DNA from 2 places in the Mesobacillus sp. QJM3NY_10 genome. Region 1 is predicted to be linked to the other one. Evidence: riboswitches for the same ligand, from Rfam matches in the RefSeq annotation. Region 1 holds a riboswitch; the other holds the start of a gene.

Region 1 (7,828 bases):
CGCCGATATCCACCTGCTGTTGTAATCATCGGATGATTGGTAAAATGAAAAAAACGTCACTGGAAGAATTAATGCAGTAGGACTACCCTCACCAATCAAAGCTATCCTCCCTTCCATTAAATTTGCCATAGTCCTGTCAGGCCGTTCGGTGTTAATGATTTGTGGGAACAAAGAGAAGGGATCGTCTTCAATGAATTCTTCAATGTATCCTGGGCTTATTACCATATCAGTTGAGATGTAGGATAATCTTCTTTCTACTTCAGCGACAACCTCCTCGTCAGCGATTCCTCTAATAAACACAACTGCAAGCTTTGTTCTAGTTTTTTCACCTAACACGTGATATTTAACAGTAAAATCAGGATCTTTGATTTTTTGTCTTAAGAGACTGATATTTACCTCGAGATTTTCTATGAAACCATCGTGAGAGCCACGGACAACATTTTCGTTCTGAGGCTCTTGTATCGCCCTTTGATTACTTTTAGGAAATTTGAATAGCCAGGATTCATTACGGCCACATAGAAACAACACATATCCACCGTCAAGGATACCTTCTATAAGTTCTTTGTAATCGGGATTTTCCACGCCATTTAAAGATTGTAAATTTTCCCTGCTGACACTAGACCCATGTTCGAACAATGGTACCAATAAATATTCATTGAAATGTTCTTTTGAGACTAAGGTTTCAAGAAAGCAAAATATAAAGGATATGTCACCTTTAGAAAATTTCAATTCTTTAAAATCTGCTGTATGTTCGAACACAGATTTCACACTTTGGTAGATGCTATTGTAAATAGCTTGGTCTTTCGTATCCTGATGGAAGCTCTTCGGTAGCCTAAATTTTTTCATAACTACACCACTTTTTATTGAGGTAAGTAAGCTTTAATTGTTAGAAGTAGTTATTCCAATTGATTTGCCAAAATATACAAAGTAAGGGAGATGACGGGGCGAAGCAAGGGCCATCTGGCATTTGCGATTAAGTAAATCATGGGGGTATGATAAAATAAGATTAAAAGATATAAGGGGGTTTTTAGATGGACATTTTAGAGCCCGAAGTGAACCCATCTGAATGTGGTGACAGCTGTTGCTCATCAGAACGAAAGAGCCATCACTCTGAAAAAACGAAAAAGAATCTCGTGACGAGATTGAATCGGATAGAAGGACAAATTCGTGGCATTAAAGGCCTGATTGAGAGAGATACGTATTGTGACGATGTCATCACGCAGATTTCGGCAACACAGGCTGCTTTGAACAGTGTGGCCAAACTTTTGCTCGAAGGCCATATGAAATCATGCATTGTCGAACGGATCCAGGAAGGCGACAATGAAGTGGTTGATGAGCTGTTGACTACGATTGAGAAGTTGATGAAAAAATAAAAGGTTGTTTTGTTTTTCATTTAACTTAAAGTTCTGTATAATCAACTTTAACTTAATACATTCCTTCGGGGTCGGGTGAAATTCCCAACCGGCGGTGATGAAGCTTTCGCTTCTTAGTCCGTGACCCGGTTAACATTTGTTAAACGGTGGATCTGGTGAAACTCCAGGGCCGACAGTTAAAGTCTGGATGGGAGAAGGAAAAAAACGAGGATTAAAAGAACGGGATCAGTATGCCCTTTTTTAACTCTCTAGTTTGCCATTGCCTTTTTTAGGACCCCGAAGCAATTTTGTTTCGGGGTCTTTTTATTTTTTAATTGCCCCAAGGAAAAATTAGAAAGGAGGTAGTCAGGTGAATGACCAGGATTATATGGCACTAGCCATCAATCTCGCCAGTGCGACTGAAGGACAAACCTCCCCGAATCCCCAGGTTGGTGCTGTTCTTGTAAAAGACGGCAAGATCATTGGCATGGGTGCCCACTTGAAGGCGGGAGAACACCATGCTGAGGTGCACGCGATCACAATGGCGGGTGAAAAGGCTGAAGGAGCTACATTGTATGTGACACTCGAGCCATGCAATCATTTCGGAAAGACGCCGCCATGTTCGAATTTGGTTATCGAATCAGGCATTAAGAAAGTTTTTGTCGCCTCGGTCGATCCGAATCCGCTTGTCGGCGGAGCAGGGGTGAAAAAGATGCTCGATGCAGGCATAGATGTCCAGGTTGGGTTAATGGAGGAAGAAGCGAAAGCGCTGAATAAAGTGTTTTTTCATTACATAAACACTGGCTTGCCCTATGTAACGCTGAAGTCAGCCACTAGCCTTGATGGGAAAATTGCTACAGTAACGGGAGAGAGCCAGTGGATTACAGGAGAAGAAGCAAGAAAGGACGTTCATCAATTCCGTCATACACATGACGCGATTTTAGTAGGCGTCAATACCGTTATAAAAGACAACCCGAGCCTGACGACCAGACTTGAAGCTGGAGGGGAAAATCCGGTAAGGGTCGTGCTGGACAGCACCCTTCGCACCCCGCTGGATTCAAGGATCGCAAATGATAGAGCTGCCGATACGATTATTGTGACCGGAGCAAGAGTAAATCCGGATAAGATAAAGCAATTTACTGAGCTAGGCATTGAGGTTATCAAGCTGGAAACTGAGAAAATTGGGATTCATGACATGCTGAAAAAACTGGGAGACCGGGGCATCACTTCTGTCTACGTAGAAGGCGGAGCAGAGGTCCATGGCAGCTTTTTAAAAGAAAAAGCCTTTCAGCAAGTAATCACCTATATCGCTCCAAAGCTGATCGGCGGGAAAAATGCTCCTGCTGCATACGGAGGCGCGGGCATTGCCCGACTCGAGGATACAGTTCCTTTGGAAATTAAGGATGTCAAACAAATTGGCCAGGATATCCGGATCATTGCTGAGCCGGTATAGAAGGAGGTTTGTATGTTTACTGGGATTATAGAAGAAATTGGGACAGTCGCGAACATCCAGCATAGCGGTGAATCATTCGTCCTGACAATTGATGCGAAAAAAGTGCTGACAGATGTCCATCTTGGAGACAGCATTGCTGTTAACGGAGTATGCCTGACCGTCACCTCCTTCACTGAGAGCAGATTTACTGTGGATGTCATGCCGGAAACGGTCAAAGCATCCAGTCTGAAAACGGTAAAAAGAGGATCGAAGGTAAACCTGGAAAGAGCGATGGCAGCGGGCGGCCGATTCGGCGGCCACTTTGTCGCCGGCCATGTGGATGGCGTCGGAACGATCAAAGGGAAAAAGCAAATTGAGAACGCAGTTTACTATGAAATTCAAGTGGATCCTGAATTGCTGAGGTATGTCATCATGAAAGGCTCCGTCGCTGTTGATGGTACAAGCCTGACTGTTTTCGGAATATCGGAAGACAGTTTGACCTTATCGCTCATCCCGCTCACTTTAAAAGATACAGTCTTAGGATTCAAGGGTACAGGTGATATCGTCAACATTGAATGTGACATGATCGGCAAGTATGTAGGGCACTTTTTAAGTAACCAGGCACCAGCAGCTCCAAAACGAGGGAACAATATTACAGCCCAGTTCTTAGAGGATAACGGGTTTATGTGAGGGTGATGAAAAATGTTTGATCCAATTGAAGAGGCCATTTACGAACTGATGCAAGGAAATGTCGTCATCGTTTGTGACGATGAAGACCGGGAGAATGAAGGAGATTTCATCGCTCTGGCGGAGAAGGCGACACCTGATGTGATTAATTTCATGGCGACGCATGGCAGGGGATTGATCTGTGTGCCAATTGAACAGGATTTGGCCCAGAAGCTGGATTTACTGCCGATGGTATCACGGAATACGGATCCACACGGCACGGCTTTTACCGTCAGCATCGACCATAAGTATTCAACAACCGGCATTTCTGCTTTTGAACGCTCGGCAACTGTATTGAGCATGCTTGACCCAGAATCAAAGGCCGCTGATTTTAAAAGACCAGGACACATCTTTCCGCTCGTTGCCAAGAAGGGCGGAGTACTAAGGAGAGCCGGCCATACAGAGGCGGCTGTGGACCTGGCTAAATTAAGCGGTGCCAAGCCTGCAGGCGTCATCTGTGAAATCATGAATGAAGACGGCACAATGGCTCGAGTCCCGGAACTCCGAAAAATTGCCGATCAGTTCGAGTTGAAAATGATCACGATCAAAGATCTTATTCAATATCGCAACCGGAAGGACCAGCTGATTAACAGAGAAGTTGAGATCAATCTTCCTACTGAGTTTGGAATCTTCAAGGCAGTCGGTTATACAAACGTAGTAGATGACAAAGAACATATTGCCCTGGTAAAAGGTGAAATCGACCCTGATGAACCAGTATTGGTAAGAGTACACTCTGAATGTTTGACAGGAGATGTGTTCGGCTCCTTCCGTTGTGATTGCGGCCCGCAGCTGCATGCGGCATTAAACCAGATTAACAAGGAAGGGCGAGGTGTCCTTCTGTACATGCGCCAGGAAGGCAGAGGCATCGGCCTGATGAACAAGCTTCGTGCGTATAAACTTCAGGAAGAAGGCTATGACACCGTAGAAGCTAATGAAAAGCTCGGCTTCGGTGCAGACCTGCGTGAATACGGAATTGGTGCCCAAATTTTAAAAGACCTTGGCATCAAGCAAATTAAATTGCTGACCAACAACCCAAGGAAAATCAAAGGGCTTAAGGGATATGACCTGGAAGTAGTCGACCGGGTACCAATCCAAATGCCTACAAGGGAAGAAAACGAAAATTATTTAAAAACAAAACATAGCAAATTAGGCCATTTACTTAATTTTTAATGAAAATTAAACAATATAATTGGAGGAATAGGACATGAACAGAACTTTCGAAGGTAATTTAGTAGGAACAGGTCTTAAAATCGGTATCGTTGTAGGGCGTTTCAATGAATTCATCACAAGCAAGCTCTTGGGCGGCGCTCAGGACGCGTTGAAAAGACACGGGATTGAGGAAAGCAATGTTGATGTAGCGTGGGTCCCAGGTGCGTTCGAGATTCCATTGGTTGCACAAAAAATGGCTAAAAGCAATAAATATGACGCGGTCATCACATTAGGTACAGTCATCCGCGGATCCACTCCACACTTCGATTACGTATCTAATGAAACAGCAAAAGGTGTATCAGCTGCAGCGATGAATTCAGGAGTCCCTGTAATCTTCGGAGTCCTGACTACCGATACAATCGAGCAAGCAATTGAACGCGCAGGCACAAAAGCGGGCAACAAAGGCTGGGACGCTGCAATGTCCGCCATTGAAATGGCTAATTTGATGAAGAATATTGAAATGTAATCCTTCTATGAAGCTGCAGGCAAAATTGTCTGCAGTTTTATTTTTTAAGTAATTATGAAAATTTCTGTTTGTGGATAACTACGTGTAGTCTTCTTAATCCAGCTCCAGCGCCTAGCCCCTCGAGGCGCTTCGGTCCGCCCAATGAAGTCAAAGAACGACTTCACTGGTCGGCCCTCCAGCGCTTGTCGGGGCTGAACGAGGCGCTTGCGCTTTTTGTTCTTCGATGGAAAATACTTCGTTTGGTAGCCCCTGGAGTAATCCCACCTTTAACACAACAAAAATCTTCCCCATATTTTAAAAACCTCGCCGCAGTTTGTTAATAATTTGTTCATAATTTCTGGTTAAGATGAAGACAAGTTAGAAGCGAGGAGGAAAAACCATGAACGAATTTGAACAGCATTCCCGGTACCAGGAACCGGTGCCGGTCAAAAAATCAAATAAATTCAAAAGCATAATGTCCACTGTTATGGCTGGGGTAGTCGGTTCGGCGATTACACTAGCGGCTGTGAATTTTACAGAAACAGATGCAGGAACTCAGCTGCAGCCTCAAACTGAATCAGCTACAGATAGTAATTCAAATATCGTCACGACACCAACTTCGACTAAAAGCTCTGGATCGATTGCTGATATCATTGAAACTTCTTCGAAATCAATTGTCGGCATCACGAATATCCAATCGCAAAGCAATCCATTTTCCCAAAGCAAGGGCAATGTTGAGAGTGGATCTGGTTCTGGCGTTATTTTTAAGAAAGAAGGAAGCAGTGCTTTCATCGTCACAAACAACCACGTGATTGAAGGTGCTTCAAAGGTTGAGGTCTCCCTGTACAATGGTGAGAAAGTTGATGCAGAAGTTGTCGGTACAGACGCATTGACTGATTTAGCTGTTGTCAAAATTGATGCAGCCAAAGCAGCGGATGTCATCGAATTTGGAGATTCATCTGTATTAAGAGCTGGCGATCAGGTGCTGGCGATCGGCAACCCGCTTGGGCTCGACTTATCGCGGACAGTGACTCAGGGAATCGTCAGTGCGGTAGACCGTTCGATTTCAGTTCCGACCTCTGCAGGGGAATGGGAAATGAACGTTATCCAAACGGACGCAGCAATCAATCCAGGCAACAGCGGCGGCGCATTAATCAATACGAATGGAAAAGTGATTGGCATCAACAGCTTGAAAATCTCGCAAAATGGCGTGGAAGGCCTCGGGTTTGCAATCCCAAGCAATGAAGCTTTGCCAATCGTCAACCAGCTGATTGAAAAAGGAAAAGTAGAGCGTCCATATTTAGGTGTTAGCCTTGCTGATTTGGCGCAAATTCCAGATATGTATCTCGACAATCTGCCAGAGAACGTGGACTCTGGGACGATGGTTACCTATGTTGACCCTAATTCTGCGGCTGCTGCTGCAGGACTCCAGGAACAAGATGTCATCGTGGGGATCAATGATGAAAAAGTAAGGAATGCAAGTGATCTAAGAAGATACATGTATACGAAACTTGAAACTGGCGACAATGTCGAATTGAAAATATATCGTGACGGCAAGCAGCAAACTTTAAAGGTAGCATTGTCTGCTGCTAATGCAGAATAAATGGAGGAAAATAATGATTTCTTTTATGAAAAATAATAAACTCTTAATGGTATTTACAACGGTTTTCTTAGGACTTCTCTTAATTTTTGCAACAGCTTTTACCAAAACAGAAACTGCAGCGAGCATTGATGGGGAGAAAATCACCAAGGAAGAACTGAATACGAAATTGACAGAAATGTATGGTGCAGATATATTGGACTCCTTAATCACAAACAAAGTGATTGGAATGGAAGCTTCAAAAGAAAAGGTAAAGGTGACCGGGAATGAGATAGATGAAGAACTTACAAAATTGCAGGAATCATATGGCGGCGAAGAAGCATTCGCTTCGGCACTTGAGCAAAACCAGGTTTCAATGGACAAAATCCGGGAGGATATCGAAACTTACCTGCTAGCAGAAAAAATGATTGGAACTTCCATTGAAGTGACTGAAGAAGAAATGAAGACCTATTTCGAGGAAAATAAGGAATCTTTTGACCAACAGGAACAGGTGAAGGCGAGCCATATATTGGTAGAAGATGAGGAAGCGGCCAAGAAGCTTAAGGAAGAGCTTGATAATGGAAAAGACTTTGCTGAATTGGCAAAAGAATATTCAACAGATTCATCCAATGCGGCTAACGGCGGAGACCTCGGGTATTTCGGAAAAGGAGAAATGGCTGAAGAATTCGAGAAGGCTGCATTCGCATTGGAAGTCGATTCAATTAGTGAGCCGGTAAAAACAGAGTTTGGTTACCATATCATCAAGCTTGTTGATAAAAAAGCAGCGAAGGCTGCAAATTTTGATGATCATAAGGAAGAAATTAAGGATTTGTTATTCGACCAGAAGATCCAGGCCGAGTACCCAAACTGGTTGGAGCAGAAAAAAGCAGAATATGAAATTAAAAGTTATCTATAGTTAGTTATTGAGCCTCTGCAACGTTTAGCAGGGGTTTTTTTAATGAAAAATGGCGCGAATTATAAAAATTCTAAAATTATTTAGTTGCAGGTCAAGTTTCCTTTGCGATAAAATGTTTACCAAAGGAAACTTTTTAATCCTAATGCATATATTATTTTTACAAATGGAG
Region 2 (7,828 bases), 790 kb from region 1:
CCAGAAGTGCCTTTGTTAAAAAGGACGTTTCGAGTTCCGCCGCAGTACCTGAATAGGTGGCGGTCAATTCACTGATTCCTTTATTGTGACATTCTGAGACAATCTTGCCCATTTCTTTCGCAAGCTGGTGATAAGGCTGGATTTTCTCATAGATTTCTTTAGACATTGCTGGGAGATTGATTGAATTAGCAACGGGTTTATTTTCAAAAAAAGTACTGATTTCTCTGGCGACCTGGGTGGCAACATTCAATTGCGCTTCTTTTGTTGAGGCTCCTAGGTGTGGGGTGGTGATGACAGAATCAAGTTTCAGCAAAGGGTGGTCCCCTGGTGGTTCAACTTCAAATACATCCAGTGCAGCACCGGCGACATGGCCCTTTTCAATGTAATGGGCAAGAGCGATCTCATCGATTATTCCACCTCTCGCACAATTGAGGAGGTAAACTCCTTTTTTAGTTTGACTCAATGTCTTTTCATTAAGAAGTCCTTTCGTTTCTTTCGTCAAAGGTGTGTGGACCGAGATGATATCCGTTTCGGCGAGGACCTCGTCGAAGGTGGATAATTGGACGCCTAAAACCTCTGCTCGCTCCATCGTCAGAAACGGGTCGTACACCTTAACTGACATCCCAAAAGCCCTGGCCCTTTTTGCGAGCTCAGAACCAATCCTTCCCAAACCAACGATTCCTAATGTTTTTCCGTATAGCTCATTACCAATATATTGATTTCTTTTCCATTCTCCATTTTTTACAGAGGCGTGTGCCTGGGGGATGTTTCTCATTAATGCGGACATCATCGCAAAGGTATGTTCTGCGGTTGAAATGGTATTTCCATCTGGGGCATTGACGATGATAATTCCTCTTTTTGTCGCTTCAGCAATATCGATATTATCGACTCCGACTCCTGCCCGGCCGACGATCTTTAACGATGGCATTCTATCGAGCAGTTCTGAGGTGACTTTCGTCGCGCTCCTGACGATAAGGGCATCGATTTTTTGTAGATCTATACTTGCAGAATCAACACTCCCGATATGTACCTGGATACCATCCTGTTCTAATAATGGCTGTAAGCCTTCTTCCTTTATTGAATCTGCCGCTAGAACCTGGAACATCCATTCTCACTCCCTTTATTAAAGTAGTAATTTTCTGATTATTTTACAAGACGAATATTCTTTTGTCAAACTGTATAATTGTTCATAAATAGAATGAAAGCGCAATCAAAATCTATTGATTAATACTAAATATATTCTGTTATTCCGAATTTAGCAGAAGTTTAGTATTAAAATCATAAATGTGTCAGGAACAGAATGGATCTAACTCATCTCTGTCAAAAAATCGTCACAAGCAGACACCTTCACAAATTATCTTTTTTTCAGTATAATGAACTTGTTAAATTAAATATGGTCTATCTTCGGGGCAGGGTGAAATTCCCGATCGGCGGTAATGAGATTAATTCTTTAAGCCCGCGAGCCTGTATGGGCAGGATTTGGTGCGATTCCAAAGCCGACAGTATAGTCTGGATGGGAGAAGATGGAGGTTCTGCAGACGTTCAAAAAATGCAGGTTTTGAACGTTTATTAAGCATGCCCTTCACAAAACTCCCTCAAGCATAGAACTTGAGGGTTTTATTTGTTACGGTATGTGATTGCTGAACCTTTCTTCTTTATGTGAGATGGATCTCTATAAGGAGAGAGGAAATATGAAAAAAATTAGTGTCAAAGCAATGGTTTCAATTGGTATGCTGAGCAGTATCTCTTATGTATTGATGCTGCTGAATTTTCCGCTGCCGCCGTTTCCAAAATTTTTAATGGTCGATTTCAGCGATATTCCTGCATTGATTGCTGCGTTGATTTTTGGTCCGGTAGCTGGTATTTTAGTAGAATTCTTAAAGAATACGCTTGATTATTTCATGACAGGCAGTGATACGGGTGTGCCAGTAGGCCATGCTGCCAACTTTGTTGCAGGAGTATTATTCATTCTGCCAACTTACTATATTTATCAACGGATGAAATCCAATAGAGGAATGACATTTGCATTAGTGGCTGGGACAGCAAGTATGGCTATCCTGATGAGTGTCCTTAACTACTACGTTTTCCTTCCTGCCTACACATTGTTCTTGAACATGCCAGCAATGTCTGGACCGGAAGCGCGGGCCATGGTTGTTGCAGGGATTCTACCATTCAATTTCGTTAAAGGAATACTGATGTCTGTCATATTCATGCTGATGTTCACAAGGATGAAAACATGGATTGAGAGACAGCAAACATTCAAAAGTGCATAAACTCTTATGAGATCTTATACAAAAGCAACGGCCTGCACCGTTGCTTTTTTGAATTTATAGGTGATTAAAAACTATGGGTTCCTCGTGTGAATACTGCTGCTACCTAAGAAAGTGTTGTAGTTCGTGGCACCACACTATGTAATAAAAAAGTCTGTAATAAACAAAAAAAATTCCCGCTTATAAGCGGGAATTATGTATTTCTTTATTCGAACTTAGTAGCATCTCCGTTAAATGGCTCATCTGCAACTTTGATTGAGTCAGTTGGGCAGCCTTCGAATGCGTCCATCATGTCGTCAATTAATACATCAGGAATCTCAACGATACCTTCATTTTCATCAAGTGTTACGAATGCGATGCCTTCATCGTCGTAATCGTAGATATCTGGAGCAGCAGCACCGCAAGCTCCGCATGCAATACAAGTTTCTTTGTCAACAATTGTGTACTTAGCCATGATATAATTCCTCCCAAGTGTTTAACAATAATATGCTGTTTTCACCAAAATAGTGAAAACGTATTCCTCATATCTATTGTAAAACTGTATCGCCAACATTTCAATAAAAAAAGTATTGAGAATGCTTATCACACAAGGTATTGAATGGTTTTTTCGTTGAAAATAAACATTTTACTAGATATTTTCATGTTAAAATAATGTTATATTATTTTTCTGCTATAGTGGGCGCCGAATATTATCGTGCCCTTTGATTAATTTTTCATTCATAGGTGATGTTATGGGGATAACGTATTTAGAGACAGTTGTTTTGTCAATATTGAAAAGAATCAATGGTGAAAGAACCATCTATTCGTTATTTCATCTTTTACAGGGAAAGCGTTCCTCTCAGACGATTCAGGACGCTCATCTATATAAGATCACCCCATATTTTCATACATATCCCTCAGTTACTCGAGAGGGACTAGAAAAAATGATTAACCGGTTGCAGCATAGAGGGCTGGTAGAGGAAATAGCAGATACGAAGGTAAAATTAACAGGAAAGGGCGAAGCCGCCCTGGAACAGAAGTTATCTGAATACAGGCTTCCTGACTATCTAAATGGCTGGAAATATCACCAGGTGACTGATTCTTTTTGGGAGAGGCTAACGCTGCTTATACAGGTGAGTTCAAATCTGATTAACCATGAACGCTCCTTTATACCTGTCAGGAATAAGCGAGAAACCCTTACCTGGGTAAAACAATACATTAAGCAACAAAATGAAGATCGATGGAAGCTGGCAGAAAGGCTGTATGGTGAGCTTACATCTGCACTGGATAATGAAAAGACGAAGCCCGAGCTTGTTGTTATAAGGTTGACAGGGCACAGGAAAATTGGATTGACGACTATGCAGGCTGCCGAATGGATTGGACTGGAACCTGCTCACTATCATTTCGAATTCCTGAATTGCTTGCATGCAATGTTTGATAAGGTCCTGGAGAATTCACATGCCTATCCATTACTTAATGGATTGATCAAGAAGGCAGAGCGTAACGTTCCTTTGACAATTTCGACAGATAAGACATATAAATTAATGCAGAAGGGTTATACCTTGGAAGAGATCGCGGCTGTCCGCAATCTAAAACAAAGCACTATTGAAGATCATGTTGTGGAAATTGCTCTTTCTATCAAGGAATTCAATATTGACCACTATGTTTCTCTGAATAAAAGGGAAAGCATTCTTCAAGCAGCACAGCGGAATTCCGCTAAAAAGTTAAAGCAAATCAAGGAACAAGTGGCTGATGCTTCTTATTTTGAAATCAGGCTTGTTTTGGCTAAATATGGTGATGTGGAATGGAGTTAAAAAGATATTTAAAAAAGTATTTTAAGTTCGAGGAGTTCCGTCCAGGTCAGGAAGAAACGATTGAATCCGTTTTAAAAGGGCAACATACGATCTCTATGTTGCCAACTGGAACGGGAAAGTCCCTGTGCTACCAACTTCCGGGCTATCTAGTGGACGGGCCGGTCTTGATTGTTTCACCGCTGCTGTCACTAATGCAGGATCAGGTAGAGCAAATGATGGCAATGGGTGAAAAGAGAGTAATTGCCTTGAATTCCTTTTTGTCACCACAGCAAAAGGCTAAAGCCCTGGAAGAACTCGAAAGGTTTCGGTTTATTTTCATATCTCCAGAAATGCTCGGGATTGAATCTGTATTGAATCGGATCAAGAAATTGTCTGTATCCCTGTTCGTTGTAGATGAGGCACACTGTATCTCTCAATGGGGATACGATTTTAGGCCGGACTACCTCAAGCTTGGAGAATTCAGGGAGAAGCTTGGACAACCATTGACGCTTGCGCTGACAGCCACAGCGTCAAAGGAAGTTCGAAAGGATATTGCCGAAAAGCTCCATTTAAGAGATAGGATTGAGGTCGTCTATTCTGTAGACCGCCCTGCTATTTCACTAGCTTTGGAATTTGCATCTACCTTTCAGGATAAGCTGGACCGGACAGTTGAGTTGGTGAAGTATTTGAAGGGACCCGGGATCATCTATTTTTCCAGCAAAAAAGTCGCTGAGCAAACTGCAGCGCATATGAGAGAAAAAGGAATCAAGAATGCCATGGCATATCATGGGGGACTGGATTCGGAAAGCCGGGTCCTCATCCAGCAGCAATTCATCAATGGTCAACTTGACGTTGTATGTGCTACCAGCGCTTTTGGTATGGGAATTAATAAAGAAAATGTCCGATATGTGATTCATTTCCACATGCCTATGCAAATTGAGTCCTACCTTCAGGAAATAGGAAGAGCAGCAAGAGATGGCCGCGATTCAATTGCCATCCTGATATATTCGCTAGGGGACGAACAACTGGCCTATCAGCTCGCTGAAGGTGAGCTCCCTGATCAATATCAGATTGAAAGACTGTTTGCATTTTTAATCGATAACCATATTATTTATAAAGATCTTGCCGACCGCGCCGAAGATCTATCAATGATATGCGGCTTCACCGAGATTCAATGGAGGATTGTCGAAGATTACCTGTCTAATATAGAAGCGTTGGATTATAAGATAGATAAACAAAGCCTCCTCCAATTGATTGAAAACCGCTTGAAGGTAAAAAATACGAAAATTAAGAAGATGCTTGGTTGGGTTCATACAAAGGAATGTAAGAGGAAAGTTATTTTGGAAATGTTCGGCGAAGAATTGCAGGAACGGCCACGGAATTGCTGCAGCAGCTGTGGAATAGATATGGACCATTATAAAGAAACCGAACCATTCAGTGAACAATCGCTAACTGTGGTGGACTGGAAGCAGGAATTGGCTTCAATCTTATTGATGAGAGAGCGGATATAATGAAAGATGAATATAGGGAAACAGTGGCAGGACTTACTGAAAAAGAACTGCTTTTCCACTTAGTTGCTACGCAAATTTTACTATTAACGATTTCAACTATATTAGGTATGATATTGTTTGATAGCTTGACTGAATTCAAAGGATTATTTATTTGGGCCGATTGGAACATTTTATCGATCGGGTTAGTTGCTGGTCTGGCAGTCGTGGCTTTGGACTTCACCCTTATGAAATATCTGCCAAAGTCGTACTACGACGATGGCGGCTTGAACGAAAGAATATTTAGAAATAGAAGTGTATTCCAAATCATGCTGATTGCCGCGATGGTAGCAATCAGTGAGGAAATCCTTTTTAGGGGAGTCATTCAGACAAACACTGGGTTAATCATATCTAGCCTGATTTTCGCAGTCGTTCATTACCGCTATCTGTTTAATTGGTTTTTGTTTACTAATATTATTTTATTGAGTTTCTTGATTGGCTATATTTATATGATGACAAATAATCTTGTTGTAACCATCGTGATGCATTTTATCATTGATTTTATTTTAGGTTTGATCATTAAATTCAGGACTCAAGCAACAATTGGGGGTACAGACAGTGAATAAGGAAAAACCTATCAGGGATCAGGCGGAGCGGCTGAGAAAAAGGGTAGAACGCAAATCTGAGCATACTGTTGAAAAAAAGGAATCCCTTCCACCAAGAAGCGAGATGCACAGGCAAAAACAGAAAAAAACTAAAGTCAAAGTAAAATACCCTGTCATCAGGTTGATGGCTCTGTTTTTCATCTTGCTGCCTATCTCTTTTTTCAGTATCATCTCTTACCTGGATGGCGCAAAGATGCCTTTGAATAAGTCGCTGGAACGTGCCGGAGTGGAAATGATCAATGTTGAAAGTCGGGATGATGGAAAAGGGGTGGACCAGGTAGAAGACCAAGAGGCCCCATCCTACGAAGAAATTGCTGATCCAGAGGAAATCGATGTTGTGGCAGCCGGGCCTGCTCCATCAAGCAGCGGGGACAAAAACACTGCCGAAGCTCCTGGTAACAGTGAAGATAAAGAAAGTGGAAAAATCACAGTTCCAGCTTCTGCCGAGACTGAGAATGAGCCAGCAGACACAGAAGTCACCCAACCAACAGGTGAAGCCGAATCCGCAAGCGGTGAAAAGATCGTTTATCATACAGTCAAACCGAATGAAACATTATTCAGAGTAGCGATGACATATTATAAATCCCAGGAAGGCATCCCAATCATCAAAAAAGCAAACAACATTCAGGGAAATGAAATTCAGGCAGGACAAGTATTAAAAATACCCATCAAAAATTAGCCAGAGTGAAAAAGAGGCTTGCTTATTAATATTTGCTGTCTTTTAGATTTTCTTGAGGACCTAAGCGAAAAAACTGGATTCAGTCCATATTTATGGAATTGGTCCGGTTTTTTCTTGTTTTCAGTCTTATTTTTGGATCAATATCATAACTCCATGGACAAGTTCATAAAAATTATAAAAGGCTGTTTTCGAAAAGATTGTTGTTAAAATCCTAAAGCCGATTTTAACGTGATAAAAAGATAGTACGGTATTAAGTGTGCAAGCTCTTTTCTCATAATAAGCTTCAATTTTTTGTGAAGAAACATAGGTCATTCAAGCCTGTTTTGTTGTCAATAGCAACAAAGTTTGAGAAAAGAGCTTTATAAAAAGGGGGAGGGCTTGCCATGGAACTGGAAATCGAGAACCTGGATGATCGAACGGATCCAGCAACTAAAAGGATGCTTCAGAATGTAATTGACCGAAAGAAAAAGTTTGACCGGTATAAATCCCGGCATCTTATGTCGGTATGGGTGACGATTGGGTTGATATCTGTCTATTTCTACTATCTTTATATTACGGTGTTAAAGCCGTATTCTTATTCTTTCGCTGAGATTTTTTCTGTGTATGTCCAGAATTCCGCGAATTTATATTTCCTCATCATGACGGTCGGGACATACGGGTTGATGATCCTGTTTAAGGAGAAGCGTGAAAAGGCAGAGAAAGAATACCAGGCGCTTCGTTGTGAAATAGTAGACCGAAGTAAGGATTTATGGAAAAAAGAAGAAGAGTGGAAGAACCGCCATATAGTGTTTGATATGATGAAGAAAAAGTTTGATATCAACTTGTTTCACGAAAATAAATAGAAGCATCCAAAACGGATGCTTCAGTTTACTCTAGAATATTCTCTTCTTTCCTTGTTCATCTTTGAGAATCTCCACTGCTTCCCGAAAGCGCTGGGAGTGGATGATCTCCCGTT

The links. A riboswitch is a leader RNA that binds a small molecule or an ion and turns the genes downstream of it on or off. The one in region 1 is predicted to bind FMN.
Region 2: another riboswitch for FMN. It lies ahead of AC0VX7_RS15935 (ECF transporter S component); the one in region 1 lies ahead of ribD (bifunctional diaminohydroxyphosphoribosylaminopyrimidine deaminase/5-amino-6-(5-phosphoribosylamino)uracil reductase RibD).

Annotation. Positions count from the first base shown of each region.
Region 1 is NZ_CM149675.1:3,936,500-3,944,327, reverse strand. Features, by position in the region: gene AC0VX7_RS19930 (spore germination protein) at 1-846, opposite strand, end outside; gene AC0VX7_RS19925 (metal-sensitive transcriptional regulator) at 1,032-1,373, shown strand; FMN riboswitch at 1,431-1,576, shown strand; gene ribD (bifunctional diaminohydroxyphosphoribosylaminopyrimidine deaminase/5-amino-6-(5-phosphoribosylamino)uracil reductase RibD) at 1,723-2,805, shown strand; gene ribE (riboflavin synthase) at 2,818-3,474, shown strand; gene AC0VX7_RS19910 (bifunctional 3,4-dihydroxy-2-butanone-4-phosphate synthase/GTP cyclohydrolase II) at 3,487-4,680, shown strand; gene ribH (6,7-dimethyl-8-ribityllumazine synthase) at 4,715-5,185, shown strand; gene AC0VX7_RS19900 (S1C family serine protease) at 5,565-6,767, shown strand; gene AC0VX7_RS19895 (peptidylprolyl isomerase) at 6,781-7,659, shown strand.
Region 2 is NZ_CM149675.1:3,151,051-3,158,878, reverse strand. Features, by position in the region: gene serA (phosphoglycerate dehydrogenase) at 1-1,105, opposite strand, end outside; FMN riboswitch at 1,397-1,529, shown strand; gene AC0VX7_RS15935 (ECF transporter S component) at 1,692-2,273, shown strand; gene AC0VX7_RS15930 (ferredoxin) at 2,476-2,724, opposite strand; gene AC0VX7_RS15925 (YpbB family protein) at 3,002-4,063, shown strand; gene AC0VX7_RS15920 (RecQ family ATP-dependent DNA helicase) at 4,054-5,553, shown strand; gene AC0VX7_RS15915 (lysostaphin resistance A-like protein) at 5,553-6,155, shown strand; gene AC0VX7_RS15910 (LysM peptidoglycan-binding domain-containing protein) at 6,148-6,873, shown strand; gene AC0VX7_RS15905 (YpbF family protein) at 7,257-7,715, shown strand; gene AC0VX7_RS15900 (manganese catalase family protein) at 7,746-7,828, opposite strand, start outside.